Regions from separate parts of the Arthrobacter sp. UYNi723 genome, predicted to be linked through region 1. Evidence: riboswitches for the same ligand, from Rfam matches in the RefSeq annotation. Region 1 holds a riboswitch; each other region holds the start of a gene.

The links. Region 1 has a riboswitch for thiamine pyrophosphate ahead of thiO (glycine oxidase ThiO). Riboswitches for the same ligand answer to the same signal wherever they lie in the genome.
Region 2: another riboswitch for thiamine pyrophosphate. It lies ahead of thiD (bifunctional hydroxymethylpyrimidine kinase/phosphomethylpyrimidine kinase); the one in region 1 lies ahead of thiO (glycine oxidase ThiO).
Region 3: another riboswitch for thiamine pyrophosphate. It lies ahead of thiC (phosphomethylpyrimidine synthase ThiC); the one in region 1 lies ahead of thiO (glycine oxidase ThiO).

What each region holds. Positions count from the first base shown of each region.
Region 1 covers NZ_JBSRZM010000001.1:42,270-49,917, forward strand. The annotation lists gene ACVWY0_RS00215 (DNA-methyltransferase) at 1-142, opposite strand, end outside; gene ACVWY0_RS00220 (DEAD/DEAH box helicase) at 151-1,845, opposite strand; gene ACVWY0_RS00225 (RNB domain-containing ribonuclease) at 2,137-3,642, opposite strand; gene thiE (thiamine phosphate synthase) at 3,707-4,483, opposite strand; TPP riboswitch at 4,511-4,631, shown strand; gene thiO (glycine oxidase ThiO) at 4,622-5,965, shown strand; gene thiS (sulfur carrier protein ThiS) at 5,962-6,198, shown strand; gene ACVWY0_RS00245 (thiazole synthase) at 6,203-7,018, shown strand; gene ACVWY0_RS00250 (4a-hydroxytetrahydrobiopterin dehydratase) at 7,088-7,414, shown strand; gene ACVWY0_RS00255 (hypothetical protein) at 7,474-7,648, opposite strand, start outside.
Region 2 covers NZ_JBSRZM010000011.1:95,006-102,653, reverse strand. The annotation lists gene ACVWY0_RS10795 (Rne/Rng family ribonuclease) at 1-1,447, shown strand, start outside; TPP riboswitch at 1,549-1,646, shown strand; gene thiD (bifunctional hydroxymethylpyrimidine kinase/phosphomethylpyrimidine kinase) at 1,629-3,227, shown strand; gene rplU (50S ribosomal protein L21) at 3,500-3,808, shown strand; gene rpmA (50S ribosomal protein L27) at 3,870-4,133, shown strand; gene obgE (GTPase ObgE) at 4,251-5,840, shown strand; gene proB (glutamate 5-kinase) at 5,830-6,981, shown strand; gene ACVWY0_RS10765 (glutamate-5-semialdehyde dehydrogenase) at 7,008-7,648, shown strand, end outside.
Region 3 covers NZ_JBSRZM010000001.1:374,742-382,389, reverse strand. The annotation lists gene rplS (50S ribosomal protein L19) at 1-176, opposite strand, end outside; gene trmD (tRNA (guanosine(37)-N1)-methyltransferase TrmD) at 420-1,292, opposite strand; gene rimM (ribosome maturation factor RimM) at 1,293-1,838, opposite strand; gene ACVWY0_RS01730 (RNA-binding protein) at 1,951-2,193, opposite strand; gene rpsP (30S ribosomal protein S16) at 2,195-2,611, opposite strand; gene ACVWY0_RS01720 (hypothetical protein) at 2,824-3,261, opposite strand; gene ACVWY0_RS01715 (VOC family protein) at 3,375-4,250, opposite strand; TPP riboswitch at 4,405-4,512, shown strand; gene thiC (phosphomethylpyrimidine synthase ThiC) at 4,555-6,324, shown strand; gene ACVWY0_RS01705 (alpha/beta hydrolase) at 6,329-7,063, opposite strand; gene ffh (signal recognition particle protein) at 7,166-7,648, opposite strand, start outside.

The sequences.
Region 1 (7,648 bases):
GCTTCTGGACCCTGCCGGTGTTGAACGGCGGGTCAACGTATATCAAGGTGAAGGCGCCGTCCGGCAGCGAGGGGAGGAACTCCGCGTTGTCCGCGTGAACCACCAGGTTGCTGCCGTCCGGCGCCCAGACGGTGTCAGTCATCGAGGCTGTTATGCCTCGGTGCTGCGCTGCTGCGGGCCGTTGTCGGCACCGGCCACCACTTCGCCGTTGCGGCGGCGGGTGCGGGTCCGGCTGCGGCGGGCACGGGGGTCCACTTCGCCTTCGGCCGGAGCCGCAGCAGCCGGTTCGGGGGCGGGGCTGGTGCCGGCGGTCGCCGCATCAGAGGTACGACGACGGCGGTCACCGGAGCGTCCGCCGGGCTCGCTGGTGCGGCGGCTGCTGCTGTCGCGAGCACCGGAGCGGCCGGCGTCGCGGTTGCTGTCTCGCCCGCTGTCACGGCCACCGCTGGGGCGGGTGTTCTTTTTGCCGGTCTCGCCCAGGTCCTCGAGGACCTCGGCGTCGACACCGGCCAGCACACGCTTGTTGCGGGGCAGGCGGCCCTTGGTGCCTTCCGGAATATCCAGCTCTTCGTAAAGGTGCGGGGAGGAGGAGTACGTTTCCACGGGCTCCGGGACGCTGAGCCCCAGGGCCTTGTTGATCAGGCCCCAGCGCGGCATGTCGTCCCAGTCAACGAAGGTCACTGCTGTGCCCTTGTTGCCCGCGCGGCCGGTGCGGCCCACACGGTGCAGGTAGATCTTTTCGTCTTCAACGCACTGGTAGTTGATGACGTGCGTGACGTCGTCGACGTCGATGCCGCGGGCTGCGACGTCAGTGGCCACCAGGACGTCCACCTTGTTGTTGCGGAAGGCACGGAGCGCCTGCTCGCGGGCGCCCTGGCCAAGGTCACCGTGGATGGCGGCGGCGGCGAAGCCACGGTCCACAAGCTCCTCGGCAACCTTCGCGGCGGTGCGCTTGGTTTTGGTGAAGATGATGGTCCGGCCGCGTCCGCGTGCCTGCAGGATGCGGGCCACAACTTCGATCTTGTCCATGCTGTGGGCACGGTAGATGAGCTGGCGGATGTCGCGCTTGGTGAGGCCCTCGTCGTCCGGATCAGCGGCCCGGATGTGGGTGGGCTGCGTCATGTAGCGGCGGGCCATGGCGATGACAGGGCCCGGCATCGTGGCGGAGAACAGCAGGGTCTGGCGGACTGCAGGGGTACCGGCGATGAGGGTTTCCACGTCCGGCAGGAAGCCGAGGTCCAGCATTTCGTCGGCCTCGTCAAGGATGACCATCTTGACGTTCTTGAGGACGAGGTGCTTCTGCTTGTAGAGGTCGATGAGGCGGCCGGGGGTTCCGACGACCACCTCGACGCCGTTCTGCAGGGCTTCCACCTGGGGCTCGTAGGCACGGCCGCCGTAGATGGTGGTGATGCGGGCGTTCCGCTTGCGGGATGCGTTCTGGAGATCATTGGCCACCTGGACGGCCAGCTCGCGCGTCGGCACGATGACCAGGGCTTGAGGTGCACCCGGAACGGCGAGCTTGTCGTAGCCGGCGTCGTCCGGACCCACCACGCGCTGCAGCGCGGGAATGCCGAAGCCGAGGGTTTTGCCGGTGCCGGTCTTGGCCTGCCCGATGATGTCGTGGCCCGAAAGCGCCACCGGCAGGGTCATGGCCTGGATGGGGAAGGGGTGGGTGATCCCGGCGTCGGCGAGGGACTCTACGATGTCGGCGCGGACGTTGTAGTCAGCGAAGGATTTCTCCTCGATCTCGTGCGGCTTCTCGTCCGAGATGATGGTTTCTTCGGGTTCGATCGTCTCGATGCCGGAGTCGTCAGTCAGGATCTGGTGGGTATGCAATTCACTCACAGGGGAGTTTCCTTATTCATTTGGGCATTGGCGCTGCCTGCTCAACGGGCCGGCCAACGTGGCCGTTCCGGAGCACGCTCTGGCGCGCAAGCAAATCCAGTGGAAGCCGATCGCGGGCTATCAAAATGCTGGCACTGGTGACCAACGGGTGCATCTCAAGATCGCGTAGGGGCGGGCTTGTTGAATTCAAATCAAGGAAATCAACGACCGGGCATCCATATCTACTTCTTCAGTCTAGCCGCACGGACCCTGAATCCCGGCTTTGGGCCGATCAGGCAGCGCGGAAATCATTCAGGCCAGCAACTCAAAGTGGACCTCGCGGGCGGCGATATCGGAGGAGATCAGGCGGACCCGCACCTTGGTGCCGGATTCCAGGTCGCCGCCGCACCGGGCCGTCACGGCGGGTTTGGCGATCTGGATGATCCCCGAGGGGCCATTCCCGTTTTTTGCGGCACCGTTCTTGGTGCCGTTGCCGTTTTTCCCGTTGCCGTTGCCGTTGTCCTTCTGCGGCTTGGAGCCGGAGATCACGATCGCATCGAATTCCTGGCCCACATGGTTGACCAGGAGCGCGGCCTCCACAGTGTCCAGCGCCATGCGTTCCATCCGCGATGCCAGCTGGTCGGATCCGGCCATGATCTCCGGCAGGGACGGCAGGGCTTCCCGCGCCCAGTCCGGTACTGGCTTGCCGTTGCTCAGGGCTTCGCAGATCACCAGGACAAAGCGGTCGATAAGGCGTCGGAGTGGTGCTGTGGTGTGGGCATAGGCGGCGCCGATGGCGGACTGGATGGCGTCTTCCGGGACTGTGCCGTCGAACGCCGTGTAGCTGGCGCCGCGGAACAGCATACCGGCGGAGTGCAGGATGGCCAGTTGCCGGGGCTCTGTCGGATCAAGGCTGCGGAGGTATTCGCCGTAGCTGATCTTGCCGTCCCACGGCTTGCCCAAGGCCTCGGTCTGGAGGCGGAAGTGACGCAGGGAGCGCTCATCCGGCGCGGGCATGGTCCGCAGGATGCCCACTTTTCCCGCCAACATCAGGTTTGCCGCCGCCATCCCCGTCATCAGGGAGATCTGGGCGTTCCAGTCCTCCACCGGCAGCTGCGGTGCAGCGGCAATCCGGTAGCCGCCGTCGGGCAGTTGCACGATTTCCTGCTCCGGCATGTTCAGGCTGGCGCCGCCGCGCTGTCGCTCCAGTTCAACGCGCTTGAGCCCCACTTCCTTCAGGAGCTGCAGGACAGGACCGGCCGTCCCGGCGTCGAATTCGGCCTGGACCCCCTTGTAGCTCAGCTTGGCACGGCTGCGGATGGTGGCCCTCTGGACGCTCACAGTGGAGACCTGCGCGGCGTCGTCCAGCCCGAACTCCCACACGTAGGCGGAACACAGCTGTCCGGCCAGGAGGCTGCCGGCACCTTCGCTGATGACTTCCGGGTGCAGCGGGATACGGCCGTCAGGGGCGTAGAACGTCTGGCCGCGGCGCCGGGTCTCCGCGTCCAGTCCGCCGCCGGGGCGGACAAAGGACGGCACGTCAGCGATGGCGTAGAGCACCCGGTAGCCAGTACCCGCGCGCTCGATGAACAGCGCCTGGTCCAGGTCAGTGGACGACGCCGGATCGATGGTGAGGAAGTCCACGTCCGTCAGGTCAGCGCCCGGCAACTCGTGTGCGGCCACTGCCGCTTCCGCGTCCCGGACCGCCTCCGCCGGGTAGGGCCCCGGCAGTTCCAGCTCGGTGCGCAGGGCGCTCAGCGCCGCCGCGAGGTCGTTGGTCTGCTCGTGGACTTTGGGGGCCAACCTATGATGTGACACGAAAGTCAGGTTAGCCCGATTTCCACGGATCGTGCACGCCGGCCGTTCGCCACGCGGGGGATTGTCAGGACGCGCCCGCGTCCAGGGCCGCCAGGAGTGCCGCGGCCGCCGCTGAAGGGTCCGCGGCTTCGGTGATGGCACGCACCACAACAATCCTGCCGGCGCCGGCCTCCACCACCTGCTCCACGTTGCCGAGGTCGATGCCTCCGATGGCAAACCAGGGCAGCGTGGCCTGGGTGCCACCGGCAGCGCGGACTGCTTCGGCCGCGTACCGCACCAGGTCAAGGCCGACGGCGGCCCGGCCGGGTTTGGTGGGCGTGGCCCAGACCGGTCCTACGCAGAAGTAGTCCAGGCCGTGTTCGGCAGGCAGCCCACCGGACAGCCGGATGGCGCCTTCGATCTGCTCGGCGGTGTGCGTGGAAAGGCCGATCGCTGCGGGTGGGCCGAGGAGCGTGCGGGCGGAAGCGACCGGCAGGTCTTTCTGCCCGATGTGGAAGACGGGGGCGCCGGACAGTAGCGCGATATCGGCACGGTCGTTGACGGACCACAGCTTTCCGTGGCGTTCGGCCGCGGCCTGAAGCACGGCCAGCAGCTCCAGCTCCTCCGCCGCCTCGATCGCCTTGTCCCGGAGCTGGATGATGTCCACGCCGCCGGCAAACGCCGCGTCCACAAACTCGCCAAAGTCCCCGCGGTCCCGGCGCGCGTCGGTGCACAGGTACAGCCTGGCGCTGTGCGGGAGGCCGGTGTTTATGCCGCCGGCGGGGTCTGTTCCGGTCAAGGATTCGGGAGCGGCGGAGGGGGCGGAGGGCGTGCCTGCAGCGGCGAAGGATTGCGCGTTCATGGAAACCAGCCTAAGTCCCCTAAACTGGGCGGGTACTGCGGGAGCCCGTTGCAGCCGTCACAAAGCGGCCGGGCTGAGAGGGCGTCAGAGCCGACCGCTTGACCTGATCCGGCTAGTACCGGCGTAGGGAAGGAACATATGCCCCCCGCAATAAGCAGCCCACCCGAGACCGCATCAGCCAGCCCGGCCGTCCTGCACGCCGACGTGGCCGTCATCGGCGGCGGAGTCATCGGCCACGCCATAGCCTGGGAGGCCCGGCGATCCGGCCGTTCCGTCGTGCTGATCGATGACGCGCCCGGGAACGGCGCCAGCTGGGCAGCCGCCGGCATGCTGGCCCCTGTGAGCGAACTGCACTACCAGGAGGAAGACCTCCTTGAGCTGATGCTGGCATCCTCCGGCCTGTGGCCTGCCTTTGCGGCGGACCTCGCCCTGGCCGGGGCTGGCGATACCGGATATCTGACGACGCCGACGCTCGCCATCGGTGCGGACGCTGCGGACCGCCGCGCGCTGATGGACCTCCGGGCCGTGCAGCAGGCCAGCGGCCTGGTGGTGGAACCCCTGACTGTCCGTGAGGCCAGGACGAGGGAATCCCTGCTTAGCCCGGCCATATCCTGCGCCCTGGACATCCCCGCCGACCACCAGGTGGATCCACGGAAACTGGTGGCGTGCCTCCAGGAAGTCCTGGCCGTCCACGAACCGGGAGCAGGAACGGCCGTGGCAGGTGCCCGCGGGGGATTCGCCGTTGACCAACGGGCTGCTTCCCTTCTTTGGGAGGACGGCCGCGTCACTGGGGTGAGGCTCGCCCACGGCGGAAGTGTCCGGGCCGGGGAGACCATCGTGGCCAACGGATTGCAGGCGGGGTCGCTGGATGGCCTCCCGGTTGGACTGCACCTGCCCCTGCGGCCCGTCTACGGTGACATCCTGCGCCTTGCTGTTCCGGGGCACCTGCGTCCGCTCCTCACCTCGACGGTCCGTGGAATGGTCCATGGCGTGCCGGTCTACATCGTTCCCCGGCAGGACGGCACGGTGGTGATCGGGGCAACGCAGCGAGAAGATGCGCTCGCCGGGACGGGCGACGCTGCTGTCTCGGCCGGCGGCGTGTACCAGTTGCTGCGTGACGCCCAGGTCCTGGTGCCGGCCGTCTCGGAGCTGGAACTCCTGGAATGCACGGCACGGGCAAGGCCGGCGACCCCGGACAACGCCCCTCTCCTCGGCCGCGTACGGGCTTCCGCACCAAGGACGGGGATCACAGCGAACATTGCCGGTTTGATTGTTGCCACCGGATTTTTCCGCCACGGAGTGCTGCTTGCTCCGGCGGCGGCGGCCATCTGCCGGGACCTGCTGGACGGCCGGTCGGACCCCCGATGGGGGGCCCTCAGCCCGGCCCGCTTTTCAGGAAAGCACCACGTAGCCGGTACACAGTCGCCGCGTAAGGACATCAGCAGCACGAAGGACCTCGACACACAGAAGGAATCAGCATGAACATCACCCTCAACGGCTCGCGCCATTCCGTGGCGGACGACGCGTCCATCACCACCCTCATCAGCCAGATCACTGGCCGTCCCCTCGCGGCCAACGGCCAGGCGACAGACGGGCAGAAACTCGGCGTCGCCGTCGCCCATAACTCCGAAGTAGTACCCCGCAGCCAGTGGTTCGTCACGGCGCTCGCCGAAGGTGACGACGTCGAACTGGTCACAGCAGTCCAGGGAGGCTGACACCATGACAGTAACCAGCAACATCAGCACACAGAACCGGCCCGAGGACACTGACCGGCTGGTCATCGACGGCGTCGAGCTCGGCTCCCGCCTCATCATGGGCACCGGGGGAGCCCCCAGCCTCGACGGGCTGGGCGCTGCCCTGCTGGCGTCCGGAACCGAACTGACCACGGTGGCCATGCGGCGCTATTCGCCGGCCGAATCTGGTTCCCTTTTCCAGCTCCTGGTGAACCACGGGATCCGGATCCTGCCCAACACCGCAGGCTGCTTCACCGCCCGGGACGCGGTCATGACGGCGGAACTGGCCCGCGAAGCGCTGGAAACCGACTGGCTCAAGCTGGAAGTCATCGCCGACGAACAGACCCTGCTGCCGGACGCGGTGGAGCTCGTGGATGCTACGGAACAGCTTGTAAACCGGGGCTTCAAAGTGTTCGCCTACACCAACGATGACCCGGTCCTGGCCCTGCGGCTGGAAAACCTGGGTGCCACCGCGGTCATGCCGCTCGGAGCTCCCATCGGCACCGGCCTGGGAATCCTGAATCCACACAACATCGAACTGATCGTCTCGCGCGCCTCGGTGCCCGTGGTGCTGGACGCCGGCATCGGCACGGCATCCGACGCCGCCCTGGCCATGGAGCTTGGCTGTGATGCTGTGCTGCTGGCCACGGCAGTCACGCGTGCGCAGAACCCGGCACTTATGGGGGAGGCCTTCAAACACGCCGTCATCGCCGGTAGGCTGGCGAAAGCGGCCGGCAGGATTCCGCGCCGCGAGCACGCCCTGGCGTCATCGGCCATGGAAGGCCGGGCAGAGTTTCTCTAGGCCGTTTTCTCCAGGCCTGGCGCCCTCGGCCTGCCGGGGCGGCTCACCGGACGAGCCAAGGAGGCCGCTGTGGCCGGCAAGGAACACAAACTCACCAGGGAGCGGATCGACGCCGTCCTCGAGGCGCTGCCCGACTGGAGGTACCGGCTGGGCGGGCTGGTCACTGTCTATAAAACGCCGACGGCGGCCGCCGCACTGGAGCTGATTGCCGCCGTCGGACGCCTCGCGGAACAGCAGAACCACCATCCGGACCTTGAGTGGCGCTACAACAAGGTCCATCTCCGCTACACGTCCCACGACGCCGGCGGCGAGGTCACTGAGCGGGATGCCGCTGCTGCAGCGGCAGTGAGTGCGGCTGCGGCACGGCTCGGAGCCACCGCCCAGCCGGTGAGTTAAATGACGGTGACCACCACCCTGCTGGGTGGTGGTCACCGGTACTCAAGGCATCGTCCTTGCTACATCTTGAGCGCCTGAGTCAGCCGCTGCGTATCGTGACTTGCCCGGGTCCGACCCAGGTAGATGACTGTCCCGACCGCAGCGGCGGTGCCGAGTGCCATGGGCAGGATCCACGGAATCCAGGTCAGGCCCGGCTGGTAGCCAAAGCCTGCCGCGATGAAGATGATCCAGCTG
Region 2 (7,648 bases), on a different contig from region 1:
GCTGATCGTCTCCGGTGAAGAGGCCTGGGACACCATCGAGGCCTACGTCACCTACGTGGCCCCGGACCTCGTGGGCCGCCTGGAAAAGTGGACCAAGGACCAGGACATCTTCGCTGCGTGGCGGATCGATGAGCAGATCCACAAGGCCCTGGAACGCAAGGTCTTCCTGCCTTCGGGCGGCTCGCTGGTCATCGACCGCACCGAAGCCATGACCGTGGTGGACGTCAATACCGGCAAGTTCACCGGCAGCGGCGGCAACCTCGAGGAAACCGTCACCAAGAACAACCTCGAGGCAGCTGAAGAAGTGGTCCGGCAGCTCCGGCTCCGCGACATCGGCGGCATCATCGTCATCGACTTCATCGACATGGTCCTCGAATCCAACCGCGACCTGGTCCTCCGCCGCATGGTGGAATGCCTGGGCCGCGACCGGACCAAGCACCAGGTGGCCGAAGTGACCTCGCTGGGCCTCGTGCAGATGACGCGCAAGCGCATGGGCACCGGGCTCCTGGAAGTCTTCGGGGAGCAGTGTGAAACCTGTGCAGGCCGCGGAATTGTCACCCACGACGACCCCGTGGAACACCGCCGAGCCAACATCGTAGCCGCGGAGCACCACCTGCAGCGGGTTGACAGCCGCCCCGAAGCCCAGCGCACCGATAGCGTGCGGACTGACAGCCAGCGCCCGGACAGCCAGCCGGGTGGCCGCACTGACCGGAAGCGCCGCCGCGGACGGGGCGGCCAGCCGCTGGAAATGGCACCGGCAGCTCCGGTGCAGATCCACCCGGAACCCAGTGACGCCGAGCGCCATGCGAAGGCGGAGGCCACGCGGGCAGCGCTTGCGAACATTGCGGCCGCAGCCCACGCTGCGCACCTGCACGACGACGAGGTGGCTCACGCATCAGCTGCCGCGGGCCGGCAGCCTGCGGCTCCGGTGCCGGCTCCGGTTGGGCAGTCCGAAACAGACTCCAACGGCCGCCCGGCCGCAGTGCTGACATTCGGCGGCGAGCAGGTGGTGCTTCCGTTCGTTGCGCACCACGATGACCAGCCGCACGCACCTGCCCTGACACTGGACCGCCTCGCGGAGGCCTTCGCCCACCTTGGTGAGCCGGCTCCTGTAGCGGAAAGCACGCCGTCGGCAGTCCAAGCAACTGAAAGCCGGGCGGCCGAACCTGCCCGCCAGCAGCAGCCAGCCGCGGCGGAGAAGGATTACTCCGACCACACCGAGGAGCCCCGCGCCCGCCGTCCCCGGCGGAACCGGAGTGCCAGCCGTGCCCAGGGCGCAGCCAACGCCACGTCCGTAGAGCATCACGAAGCCGCTCCGGCGGCTGCCGCCGGACACACCCACGCCGCCAAGGCGCCGGAGCCCGTCAAGGCTCCTGTGGCTGACAAACCGGTTGCCGCCAACGCGCCCATCATCCTGGGCGTAGGAGTTCCGGCCTCGGAGCTCTGACCAAGCAGTAGGGCAAGCCAATACAACGGCGCCCGGACGTGCCTGTGAATCACAGGCTGCGTCCGGGCGTCCGGCGTTAAGTCGCGAGGAACGCTAGGCTGGTGACTGACACGGGGTGCCGCGCAGAGAGCCGGCTGAGATCCACACCCGTTGAACCTGTCCGGTTAGCACCGGCGAAGGGATGTCTCCTTTGGCTTCAACTTCTGTCCTTCCCCCTGCAACACCCGTGGCGGCTCTGCCGGAAACCACAGCAACCCGGGCTGAGGTCCGGCCCGCACCAGGCCGCTCTTCTGCGGTCCAGATGCTGCGTGACGTTCCGCGGGTGCTGTCCATTGCCGGATCGGACCCTTCAGGGGGCGCGGGCGTCCAGGCCGACCTCAAAAGCATTGCTGCCCTTGGCGGCTACGGCATGGCGGCCATCACCGCGCTGACGGTCCAAAACACCCAGGGGGTCCAGGCGGTTCACGTCCCGCCTGCGTCCTTCCTGGGCCAGCAGCTCGATGCCATCAGCGATGACATCACCATCGACGCGGTCAAGATCGGCATGCTGGGCGACGCTGCGGTGATAGGCGTGGTCCGCGACTGGCTGGAAATGGTGCGTCCCGCCGTCGTCGTTCTTGATCCGGTGATGGTGGCCACGAGCGGCGACCGGCTGCTGCAGGAGTCTGCCGAGGCGGCCCTGCGGGAGCTGCTCCCGCTCGCGGACCTGATCACCCCCAACCTGGCCGAACTGGCCATCCTGGTGGGGGAGCCGCAGGCGAGGGAATGGCACGACGCGCTCGGGCAGGGGCAGCGGTTGTCCGCCGCGACCGGTGCCACCGTCCTGGTCAAGGGCGGCCATCTCGACGGCGGTGCGTGCCCGGATGCCCTGGTCAACGCTGCCGGGCTCCTCGCCCAGGAGGTGGTGGAGGTAATGGGGGACAGGATCCCCACCCGCAACAGCCACGGCACCGGCTGCTCGCTGTCATCGGCCATGGCCACGGCTCACGCCCGGCTGGGGGACTGGGAAGCCGCATTACGGCAAGTGAAGCCCTGGCTGGTGGGCGCGCTGCAGGCCGCTGACCAACTTGAGGTGGGCGCGGGCAACGGCCCCATCAACCACTTCCACCACATGCAACAGGTTCCGGCAGCCGGCGAGTTCGCGCAGACGCTGCGCCGGGCGTCGGAGCCGGATCTTGCAGCCATCTACGGGCTGGATTTCATCCGCGACCTGGCGGCCGGCACATTGGCTGAGGAACAGTTCGCCTATTACCTCGCCCAGGACGCCATCTACCTCAACGGCTATTCGCGGGTCCTCGCCCGGGCCAGCGCGCTGGCGCCCACGGAAGCCGCCCAGCTGTTCTGGGCAAAGTCGGCCCAGCAATGCCTAGAGGTCGAGTCCGAACTACACCGCACGTGGCTAAGCACCAGGACTGTGGACTCAGTCCTTGGACCTGTCACCAAGTCCTATGTGGACCACCTGCTGGCGGCCTCGGCCTCCGGCAGCTACGCGGTCCTCGTGGCGGCTGTACTGCCGTGCTTCTGGTTGTATGCCGAAGTGGGACAGACCCTCCACGCGGAGTTCGTGGCTGCGGGTGCACCGGCAGTACATCCTTATGCCGACTGGCTTCGGGCCTATGCTGACGAGGACTTCGCCCAGGCCACCCGCGAGGCGATCGCCTTGGCTGACGACGCCGGCCGGAGTGCATCCGCGGATGAACGGGCGGCAATGCTCGTGGCTTTCAGGCAGTCGTGCCGGTTCGAGGTGGAATTCTTCGACGCGCCGCGAATTCATTCCTGACAGGCTACGGCCCGTGCGGCCTGTACGATAGTCAGGCACGGTTTTGGATTGTCAGTGCAGTACCTGCTTGTGGGTCCTATCACAGACAACCTGCCGTAACCAGCCTCATTTGCGGCCGAAGGCAAAATTAGCGTATTCTAGATCTTCGGTGCTTACGCCAACACTTGGGTTACGACCCCACGGCGTTGAGGCACAGCGAGAACCCAGCCAATTATGGAACAGGGTTCAGCACGCAAATTTAGTAATAAACGTCGAGAGAAGTGAGTTCCCAAGTGGTGTACGCGATTGTCCGCGCAGGCGGCCGCCAAGAGAAGGTTTCCGTTGGAGACTTCGTTACCCTGAACCGCGTCCCCGGTGGAGCCGGCAGCACCTTTGAGTTGCCCGCACTGCTCCTGGTAGACGGTGACAAAGTCACCTCTGCTGCTGCGGACCTGGCCAAGGTAACGGTTACGGCTGAGATCCTCGAAGACCTCCGTGGTCCGAAGATCGTCATCCAGAAGTTCAAGAACAAGACCGGTTACAAGAAGCGCCAGGGTCACCGTCAGGAATTGACCAAGGTCAAGATCACGGGTATCAAGTAACTCTTCGTTACTGTTCAGGTTCTTCAGCAGATTCCCCAGAATTTAAAGGCAGGCATTTCAAATGGCACATAAAAAAGGCGCGAGTTCCACTCGCAACGGTCGTGACTCCAACGCCCAGTACCTCGGCGTCAAGCGCTTCGGCGGCCAGGTAGTTTCCGCAGGCGAGATCATCGTCCGCCAGCGTGGCACCCACTTCCACCCGGGCGCCGGCGTTGGACGTGGCGGCGACGACACACTGTTCGCACTGGCTCCGGGAGCCGTCCAGTTCGGCACCCGCCGCGGTCGCCGCGTTGTCAACATCGTTGCTGCTGCAGCTGCAGAGTAACAAATAGTTCTGAAGCGGTGGAGCGGGCCATTTTGGTCCGCTCCACTGTTCTTTTAACCGCATTACAATCGTCTTGGCGCCCTTGGGCGTCCAGGAAACAGCACTGAGGAGATCCACGTGGCGAGCTTTGTAGACCGGGTAGTACTGCACGTATCCGGCGGTACCGGCGGCCACGGCTGTGTCTCTGTCCACCGGGAGAAGTTCATCCCACTGGGCGGACCCGACGGCGGTAACGGCGGCGACGGCGGCAACGTAATCCTGCGCGTTGACCACCAGACCACTACCCTGCTCGACTACCACCACTCCCCGCACCGCCACGCCACCAACGGCGGGTCCGGCATGGGCGACTGGCGCGGCGGCAAGAGCGGCGAGACCCTCATCCTGCCCGTGCCCGACGGCACCGTGGTCAAATCCAAGGACGGCACCGTCCTGGCAGACCTGGTCGGCGAAGGCGCAGAATACGTGGCGGCCGCAGGCGGCCAGGGCGGCCTGGGTAACGCATCGCTGTCCTCGCAGAAGCGCCGTGCCCCGGGCTTCGCCCTGCTGGGCATCGAGGGTGACGCCCGTGACATTGTGCTGGAACTGAAGTCCATCGCCGACATCGCGCTGGTGGGTTTCCCCTCTGCCGGCAAATCCAGCCTGATCGCGGCCATGTCCGCCGCGCGGCCCAAGATCGCCGACTACCCCTTCACCACGCTGATCCCGAACCTGGGTGTTGTCCAGTCCGGCGATGTCCGCTTCACCATTGCAGACGTTCCGGGCCTCATCGAGGGCGCCAGCGAAGGCAAGGGCCTTGGCCACCACTTCCTGCGCCACGTGGAGCGTTGCGCCGCCCTGGTACACGTGCTCGACTGCGGCACGCTGGAATCGGACCGCGACCCACTGGCAGACCTGGCCATCATCGAGGCCGAACTGGACAAGTACTCCGTAGACATGAGCTACGCGGGTGCCGACGGCGAAGTGGTTCCGCTGAACCACCGTCCGCGCCTGGTCGCACTGAACAAGGTGGACCTCCCGGACGGCAAGGACATGGCTGAATTCGTCCGCCCCGAACTCGAGTCACGCGGCTACCGGGTCTTCGAGATCTCGGCCACCAGCCACGAGGGTCTCCGCCAGCTGGGCTTCGCCATGGCGGAAATCGTCCAGGCCGCCCGTGCCGCCCTCGCGGCCGCCCCGCCCAAGGTCCAGCCGCCCATCCTGCGGCCCCGCGCCGTCAACGAGTCCGGCTTCAAGATCCGCCGCGAGGAAAAGAACCTCGAACCGCTCTTCCGCGTCCTGGGCGACAAGCCTGTCCGCTGGGTCAAGCAGACCGACTTCACCAACGAGGAAGCCATCGGCTACCTCGCCGACCGTCTGGCCAAGCTCGGCGTCGAAAACGAACTGTTCAAGCAGGGCGCCAAGCCGGGCGACGCAGTCGTGGTCGGCGAGGACGACGGCGTCGTCTTCGACTGGGAGCCCACCATGATGGCCGGAGCCGAAATGCTCGCATCACCGCGTGGCACGGATATCCGTTTCGCGGACGTCGGCGACCGCCCCACCCGTGGCCAGAAGCGTGACGAGCAGCAGGAACGCAAGGATGCCAAGGCCGCCGCCCGCGCCGAGCTCGAAGCCGAGCGCAAGGCCGGGATCTGGACCGAATCGGTCAGCAGCCGCCGCGCTGCCACGCCGCTCAAGGAGAGTGGACTGGGCGCAGAAGATGACCAGTAGCTCCGTCTCCGCGGTCCCGCGGAAGCGCGCCGCGGACCGTAGTGTGCTCTCGGATGCCCGCAGGATTGTTGTTAAGGTCGGCTCATCGTCGCTGACCAGCATCAAGGGCGGCATCTCGGAAGAATCGCTGACCGCCCTCGCTGATGCGCTGGCAGCCAAGCGGAACTCCGGGACGGAGATCATCCTGGTGTCTTCCGGCGCCATCGCGGCCGGCCTGGCACCGCTGGGTCTCGCCAAGCGGCCACGGGACCTGGCTACGCAGCAGGCTGCGGCCAGCGTGGGCCAGGGACTGCTCATGGCCCGTTACACCCAGGCGTTCGGTGCCCATGGCGTGACCGTCAGCCAGGTGCTGCTCACCGCCGATGACCTGATGCGCCGGAGCCAGCACACCAACGCCTTCCGTGCCCTGGACCGGCTCCTCAACCTTGGCGTCGTTCCGGTGGTCAACGAAAACGACACCGTGGCCACGCACGAGATCCGTTTCGGTGACAACGACCGCCTTGCGGCCCTGGTGGCCCACCTGGTCCGCGCCGACGCGCTGGTGCTGCTCTCCGACGTCGACTCCCTGTATGACGGTCCGCCGTCGCACGGTGCCAAGCGGATTCCGCTCGTGGAAGGTCCGCATGACCTCGACGGCGTCACCATCGGCAAGGCAGGCAAAGCCGGCGTCGGAACCGGCGGCATGACCACCAAAGTGGAAGCCGCCACCATCGCGGCCGGTTCAGGGATCCATGCCCTGGTCACGTCCACCGCCAACGCTGCCGCCGCCCTGGCCGGCGAGGACGTTGGCACCTGGTTCAAGGTCAATGGCGCCCGCAAGCCGGTCCGGCTGCTGTGGCTTGAGCACCTTGCCTCCGTGCATGGCAGGCTGATTCTCGACGACGGCGCCGTCAAGGCAGTGCGCCACCGCCGCACTTCGCTGCTTCCGGCCGGCATCTCCGCGGTGGACGGCGATTTTGAGGCGGGCGACGCCGTCGAAATCGTCAGTGCCGACGGCACCGTCATTGCCCGCGGCCTGGTCAACTATTCCGCCGCGGAACTGCCCCAGATGCTGGGACGGTCCACCAAGGAGCTGGGCAAGGCGCTGGGCCGCGGATATGACCGTGAAGTTGTTCACGTTGACGACCTGGTGCTGGTCTGAGCCTGCGGCTCGCCTAAACTTGGATCATGACTGAGGCACTGATTCACAACACTGCTGCGATTTCCGGGGATACCACTGCTGTTCCCGCTGCCCCGGAAGCGCTTGCATCAGCTGCCGTTCCGTTGTCCGCCGAGGACGTCGAAGCGGCGGTCCATGCCGTCGCTGACCGTTCCAAGCACGCGGCCCGCCGGATGGCGAGTGCCAACAGGGCATTGAAGGACCGTGGCCTGCGCGCCATCGGAGCTGCCCTGCTGGCGCGGAAGGACCAGATCCTGGCCGCCAACGCCAAGGATGTTGCCGCCGGCAAGGCCAACGGCACCTCGGCGGCCATGCTGGACCGGCTGACGCTTACTGACGCCCGCATTACCGGGCTCGTTGACGCCCTGGAGAACCTGGCCAACCTGCCCGACCCGGTGGGCAACGTGGTCCGCGGTCAGACGCTGCCCAACGGTCTCCGCCTGCGCCAAATCAACGTGCCCATGGGTGTCGTCGCAGCCATTTACGAGGCCCGGCCCAACGTCACCGTTGACATCGCCGGTCTCGCGCTCAAGAGCGGCAACGCCGTTATCCTCCGCGGCGGCACCGCCGCTGCAGCCACTAACGACGCCTTGGTCCACGTTCTCCGCGAAGCCCTGGACGGCGTGGGACTTCCCGCCGATGCCGTGCA
Region 3 (7,648 bases), 330 kb from region 1:
GTGAAGGTTTCGCGAAGACCGTCGCCGTGGCGGCCCAGGACGAAGCCCTGGAATACCTGGACACGGGAGTTCTTGCCTTCGATGATGTTCACGTGAACCTTGAGGGTGTCACCCGCGCGGAAGACAGGAACATCGGTGCGCAGCGAGGCTGCATCTACGGAATCGAGAATATGCATAATTGCACTCCTGGTGAACGCCACAGGTCATTCACTTTGGGTCACGGCGGGCAAGCCCGGAAGTACCGGAAATTACCGCCGAAAATTAAGTGGGGCCGGTTCCTTCACTGATTGAAGGTCCCGGGGTGTCCAGCTGTTGGTTGCGCTCCCCCTGTGGCAGGTGCGGACCCAGCAGACACAAAGACTAATTTTGCCACACTCGCGGGCCTACAGCCAATCGCCTTGGACCACAGACGCGCCGGTTCAGGTTGAGGCGTCGGTTCCAGTGTCCGTGCTGGTATCGGCCTGCCGTCGTGCCAGGAGGTGACCGTCGACGACGTCGTACCCGAGGTCGGCGAAAGCCGTCCGGTCGGCACGTGGCAGCTTCCCGGCGTCGAACGTTTCCAGCAGGTCCGGACGGCGTTCCGCCGTCCGCCGGAACTGCTCGTGGCGGCGCCACTGCGCGATCTTCCCGTGGTTGCCGCTCAGCAGCACTGCCGGGACATCCCGGTCCCGCCAGCTGGCGGGCTTGGTATACACGGGGTATTCCAGCAGCCCGTCCGAATGCGACTCCTCCACCAGGGAATCAGGGTTGCCCACAACGCCTGGCAGCAGCCTGCCGATGGCTTCGACCATGGCCAAAACGGCCACTTCGCCGCCGTTCAGCACATAGTCACCAAGGCTCATGGGGCGCACCGTGAAGTGCTCTTCCGCCCACTCGATGACACGCTCATCGATGCCCTCATAGCGGCCGCAGGCAAAAACCAGCTGGTCCTCTTCTGCGAGCTCATGGGCCAGGGCCTGGTTGAAGCGCTCCCCTGCCGGCGACGGGACAATCAAAACCGGTTTGACGGGCTCGGCCGCCGTGGCCTCGGCGCCCCCTGCGGCTTCACCGGCTCCGGCGCCAGCAGCTGCGGCAACGGCAGCCAACGCCTGCGCCCAAGGCTCAGGCTTCATCACCATGCCGGCGCCGCCGCCGTACGGGGTGTCGTCCACTGAGCGGTGCTTGTCGGTGGTGAAATCACGCAGGTTATGGACGCGCAGGTCCAACAGGCCGTCCTGGCGGGCCTTGCCAATGAGCGAGAGCTCCAGGGGCGCCAGGTACTCCGGGAAGATACTGACGACGTCGATTCTCATCTACGCGTTTTCCTCCGCTTCACCGGGGCCGGCTTCGCCGTCGTTGACCTCAAAGAGACCGTCCGGCGGCGTCAGCAGGACGAAGCCATCGGCCACATTGACCTCCGGAACGATCTGCTGCACAAACGGGACAAGGATTTCCTTGCCGTCCGGCGTTTCAACCACGAGCAGGTCCTGGACGGGCAAGGTGTGCAGGGCAGCGATCTTGCCGACCACCTGCGACCCGACGCGCGCTTCGAGTCCTACCAGTTCGTGCTCGTACCAGCCTTCGTCGTCGTCCTCGTTTAGCTCTTCGGTTTCGATGAAAAGCTTGGCGCCGCGCAGGGTCTCTGCCTGGTTGCGGGTCTCGATTCCTTCGAATGCGAGGAGCAGGATGTCCTTGTTCCAGCGCGCACCCTCAACAATGAGCGGGCCGGCCGATGCAGGCTCCACCACAAACTCGGTACCGGGAACAAACCGGTCCCCCGGAGCGTCGGTCAGCACCTGGACCGTCACTTCGCCGCGGATTCCATGCGGTTTGCCGATTCGTGCCACCTGAAGCTGCATCTGTTCCTCTGTCTGTGATCGTGCCGGGATTGGGCGATGTGGTGAAAGCACTCCGGCCCCTCCACCGTTGCTGGTGGAAGGGCCGGAGCAAAAAACTGATGTTGCCGAGCGCTTAGCGGCGGCGGTCGGTGTCGACGACGTCGACCCTGACCGGCTCGCCGTCTGCCAGTGCCGCCACAACGGTGCGCAATGCCCGTGCTGTGCGGCCCTGGCGGCCGATCACCCGTCCCAGGTCATCCTGATGAACACGAACCTCGAGGGTGTCCCCGCGGCGGTTGTTCTTCGAGCTGACCTTGACATCTTCCGGCGAATCAACGATTCCCCGGACGAGGTGTTCGAGCGCTTCTGCCAGCAATCTACTCAGCCTCGGTGGTCTCTGCCTCGGCCGGGGCCTCGGCTGCGTCAGACTGCTTCGACTTCTTGGTGATGGCTTCCGGGATGATCACGGAACCCTTTTCCGGGGCAACAAAGGCAGCCTTCGGAGCTTTGGTCTTCAGGGTGCCTTCCTGGCCCGGCAGGCCCTTGAACTTCTGCCAGTCACCGGTGATCTTCAGGATCGCGGCAACCTGTTCGGACGGCTGTGCGCCGACGCCGAGCCAGTACTGGGCACGGTCCGTGTCCACCTCGATGTATGAGGGCTCTTCGGTGGGGTGGTACTTGCCGATCTCTTCGATGGCACGGCCGTCACGCTTGGAGCGTGCGTCCATGACGACGATGCGGTAGTACGGTGCGCGCATCTTGCCAAAGCGCTTAAGGCGAATCTTTACGGCCACTTTTGTGGTCACTCCTGTTTCAGAAAAGGGGTGAACCGACGTTCTGCACCCGTGGGGCGGGCCATACTTGAGGGTTCGAAGGACAGGATCCGGACGCGGAGAGAGGGGCCACGCAGATCGAGTACCTGTTTATTGTGCCAGATCAGCGTCCGGATTTCGACTTGACACGTCGGGATGGGGCAGCCGCGCGGACCCGGCGGGCCACGGCCGGCCTACGACGACCAGACATACACCCCTGTGCGTGCGGCGTCATCGACGGAGTTGGCCAGCTCAGCGAACTGCTGGACATACGTCCGGGCCTCGGCCACGCCGAACGGCATGTCATCCTGGGCGGCCCACTTTTCAGCGACGTCGTCCAGGACATTGCCTTCACCTTCAGTCTCGTAGCTGAGCAGATCCGCCAGCGCACGCACCATGGCCGGCGGAACCCCGAGGAGGGAATCACTGGCCACGTCAACCATGGCCAGTTCGTAGTCCGCGCCACCGGCGTGCACCGCAACACCGGCAAGATCGCCAAGCTGCTCGATTTCGAAATCGCTGATTCCGGGAATCCGCAGGGCCTGGCCCGCCGGGGAGCCGCCTGCATCCAGGACGTCCGCCCGCTTCAGCGCGGCATCGTGAGTGGAAACAAAAATTTCAGTGAAGCCCATGGGAACAGCCCTCATTCCGTCGACGGTGCGGCCTGGAAGGGCAGCAGCAAGTGCCGCCCCGGCCGTTCAGAATCAGCCTAGTACAAGGCAGGCCGCACATTTGGCGTCCGCACTCAGCGGACGGCGACACGGATACTGTTGCGCCACGGGTCCTCGAAGCGAAGCTCGGCGCCCGTGTGGTGCGAGGCTACACCGGCGACCTTCAGGCGGTCGGCGAGCGCTCCGACGTCATCCCCGGAAGGGACCTCGATGAGCACTTCGCCGAGGCCCAGGGTGTCCTTGCGGGGACCGGCTCCGCGGCTGTTCCAGACGTTCATGGCCATGTGGTGGTGATACCGGCCCGCGGAGACAAACAGCGCCTGCCCGTGCCAGCCGGCGGTCTTTTCGAAGCCCAGCGTGCCCACGTAGAAATCGTGCGCTGACTGGACGTCGCCCACCTGGAGGTGGACGTGGCCCACGCCGGCTTCGCTGGCCCGCTGGCCGGCCACGGATTCCTGGGTCAGGTGCTGCTCGAGGTAGCGCTGCGGCGGCAGTGCCAGGCTGTCCATCACTACATCCTTCCCGTTCCAGGACCAGTTTTCGCGGGGCCTGTCCCAGTACAGCTCGACGCCGTTGCCTTCGGGGTCATTGAAGTAGAAGGCCTCGCTGACGAGGTGGTCGGCGCTGCCCGTGAAGGACCGGGGTTCGTACTGGGCGGCGGTGGCTACCGTGGCCGCCAGCGACGCCTGGTCGCCAAAGAGCAGTGCGGTGTGGAACAGCCCGGCCTCTCCCCTGCCAGGCAGATTCAAGGACGGGGCGGCCGCGAGATGCACCAGCGGGCGTTGAAGGCGGCCAAGATAGACGCCGCCGTCCTGTTCTGCGACGACCTCCAGGCCGAGCGCACGATGGTAGTAGTCGGTCATCAGCTTCACGTCGCCCACCTTGAGCATTACGGTGCCCATGGAGAGGTCGGCAGGAAGGAGATCCCGGCTGGTGGCTTCTGCAGTCATTTGAAAACTCCCGGTCCGTTGGCCTTCGGATGAAAGCGGCTATGGTTCTAATTTACTTGAAGCTTCAATTTAATTCAAGTGGCGGAGCAGACTGATTGCGACCGCTTTCCCGTGATTGCTGTCACCAGTCCACCCTCGGCCTGTGGTAGCTTCGACTTGACCACACGGGAGCCCTTGCACGGGCTGAGATCGGGCCGACGCAGCCTGCGACCGTTGAACCTGTCCGGGTAATGCCGGCGAAGGAAGTGAGTATTCATTGAATACACAAGAAACACAGCTGATCCCCGTCCAAAATGAAACCGACGTGGATCAAACGCTCCAGCCTGAAACCCAGTCGCTGAAGTCCCACTCGCTGGCGTTTATCACCGATGAGGCCACCGGGATCCGGGTTCCCGTGACGGAGATCGCGCTGGAACCGTCGCCGAACGGCGAGGCGAACGGGCCTTTCCGGACCTACCGCACGGCCGGTCCGGGCAGCGATCCTGTGGTGGGCCTCAACCCGTTCCGCTCGGAGTGGATCGCCGCCCGCGGCGATACCGAGCCCTACAGCGGACGGGAACGGAACCTGCTCGACGACGGCAAGTCGGCGGTGCGCCGAGGCGCAGCCTCCGCAGAGTGGAAGGGTGCACAGCCGGTGCCCCGCCGCGCCGTCGACGGCCGGACCGTCACCCAGATGCACTACGCGCGGCAGGGTGTCATCACCCCCGAGATGCAGTTCGTTGCCCTCCGCGAGAACTGCGACGTGGAACTGGTCCGCAGCGAAGTGGCGGCCGGACGGGCCATCATCCCCAACAACATCAACCACCCGGAATCCGAACCGATGATCATCGGCAAGGCCTTCCTGGTGAAGATTAACGCGAACATCGGTAACTCCGCGGTGACCAGCTCCATTGCCGAGGAAGTGGACAAACTCCAGTGGGCCACCCAGTGGGGCGCCGACACCGTGATGGACCTGTCCACCGGCGATGACATCCACACCACCCGCGAATGGCTCATCCGCAACGCCCCCGTGCCCATCGGTACAGTGCCGATATACCAGGCGCTGGAGAAGGTCAACGGCGAGGCCAATGCTCTGACCTGGGAAATTTTCCGGGACACGGTCATTGAGCAGTGCGAGCAGGGCGTGGACTACATGACCATCCACGCCGGTGTGCTGCTGCGTTACGTGCCGCTGACGGCCAACCGCGTCACCGGCATCGTCTCCCGGGGCGGTGCGATCATGGCGGGCTGGTGCCTGGCCCACCACCAGGAGAATTTCCTGTACACGCACTTCGACGACCTGTGCGAGATCTTCGCCAAGTACGACGTCGCGTTCTCCCTGGGCGACGGACTGCGCCCGGGAGCGACGGCGGACGCCAACGACGCGGCCCAGTTCGCCGAGCTCGACACCCTGGCTGAACTGACCCAGCGGGCGTGGGAATTCGATGTGCAGGTCATGGTGGAAGGTCCCGGGCACGTCCCGTTCCACCTGGTGCGGGAGAACGTGGAACGCCAGCAGGAACTCTGCAAGGGCGCCCCGTTCTACACACTCGGGCCGCTGGTCACGGACATCGCCCCGGGCTATGACCACATCACGTCCGCCATCGGCGCCACCGAAATCGCCCGGTACGGCACGGCCATGCTTTGTTACGTCACGCCCAAGGAACACCTTGGCCTCCCGAACAAGGACGACGTGAAGACCGGCGTGATCACCTACAAGATCGCCGCCCATGCAGCCGACCTCGCCAAGGGCCACCCCGGCGCCCATGAACGTGATGATGCCCTGTCCAAGGCCCGGTTCGAGTTCCGCTGGCGCGACCAGTTCGCGCTGTCCCTGGACCCGGTCACGGCGGAGGCCTTCCATGACGAGACGCTGCCCGCCGAACCGGCCAAAACCGCCCACTTCTGCTCCATGTGCGGCCCGAAGTTCTGCTCCATGAAGATCAGCCAGGACATTAGGGACGAATACGGTTCCGCCGATTCGCAGGCGGCCATCGCCGAAGCCTACAGCGGGATGCGCGAAAAGAGTGCGGAGTTCCTGGCCGCCGGCGGGAAGGTCTATCTCCCCGAGCTTCGGATCCCAGCCGGGAGCTGACGGCTCAGGAAGCCTGAACTGAGCGTGACCTGCCGACGTCGGCGATGAAGGACCGGATGGCACGGTCACCTTCGGCTGAGTCCTGGGGCCGGTGTCCTCCCGCAGCAGTGCGGTGCAGGGCACCGGTTTCCTGCAGATATCCAGCGATCTCTTCATAGAGCGGTTCCCACCCACCCGTCAGGACCATGGTGGGGACGCCCGGAACAATATGGAGTTGGGCCTCCCACGACGGCGCCTGCAACCGGAGCCGGCGCGCCGACCGTTTTTCCTCCGGCGTGGCGGGCTCCTGCAGGTCCGCCGCGAACATTCTCCGGACGAACTCCCGCTGGAAGTCTTCATCGCTGAGTTGGTGCCGGACGTCGAACAGCGGTTGCATCAGGGCCATGTAGGCAGACGTGGCCGGCAGTTCGGCGGTCAGGGACAAACATGCCGGTTCAACCAGCGTGAGGGAAAACACCAGATCGGGGCGTTCGACGGCGGCCATCATGGCCGCAATGGCGCCCTCGGCGTGGGCGACGACATGGCCCCCGGCGGCCCCGCGGCCGTCATCCGCAAGTGAGCGCAGGATGATGGCGGTGTCTTCAGCGAACGAGGACTCCACGGGTTCAGCCACCGGATCAAAGCCGTGCCGTCGCAGGAAGAGGGCGTCGTACGTCAGCGCCATTCCGTGCTGACGCAGCCACGCCGCCGCACCGAAAGGTCCGGCGCCGTGCACGAACACTACGCGCTGTTTGAACATGACCCAACCCTATTCCACGGTGCAGACATCCCAATTGGGTAGCAGTCAATGTCGTTATGAGTGCTCAAAAAGACACCTGCTGCTACCCAGTCGGGAGGGTGGTTACTTGCCGAGGAACTTGTCGAATCCCTTGGGCAGGTTCAACTGCGAAGGGTCGAAGTCGCCGCCCTGTTGGCCGAACGCTGCCCCCGTGGGGAGAGCCTTCGCCGCGCCGGCCCGCCGGGCCTCGGCATCCTTGAGCTCCTGGGCAGCCTTGGCAGGGTTGCCTGAGCGGGCCTTCTTCTTCGGGGCGTTCTTGCCGCCCTTCCGCGCACCGCCGGGGCCGCCCATGCCGGGCATCCCTGGCATTCCCGGCATACCGCCGCCCTGGGCCATCTTCTTCATCATCTTCTGGGCCTGGCCGAAGCGCTCCAGCAGGCCGTTGACCTCGGAGACATGCACGCCTGAACCTCTGGCGATGCGTGCCCGGCGGGAGCCGTTGATGATCTTCGGGGCGACGCGTTCGTGCGGCGTCATGGAACGGACGATCGCTTCGACCCGGTCGATCTCGCGCTCGTCAAAGTTCTCCAGCTGCTCGCGGATGTT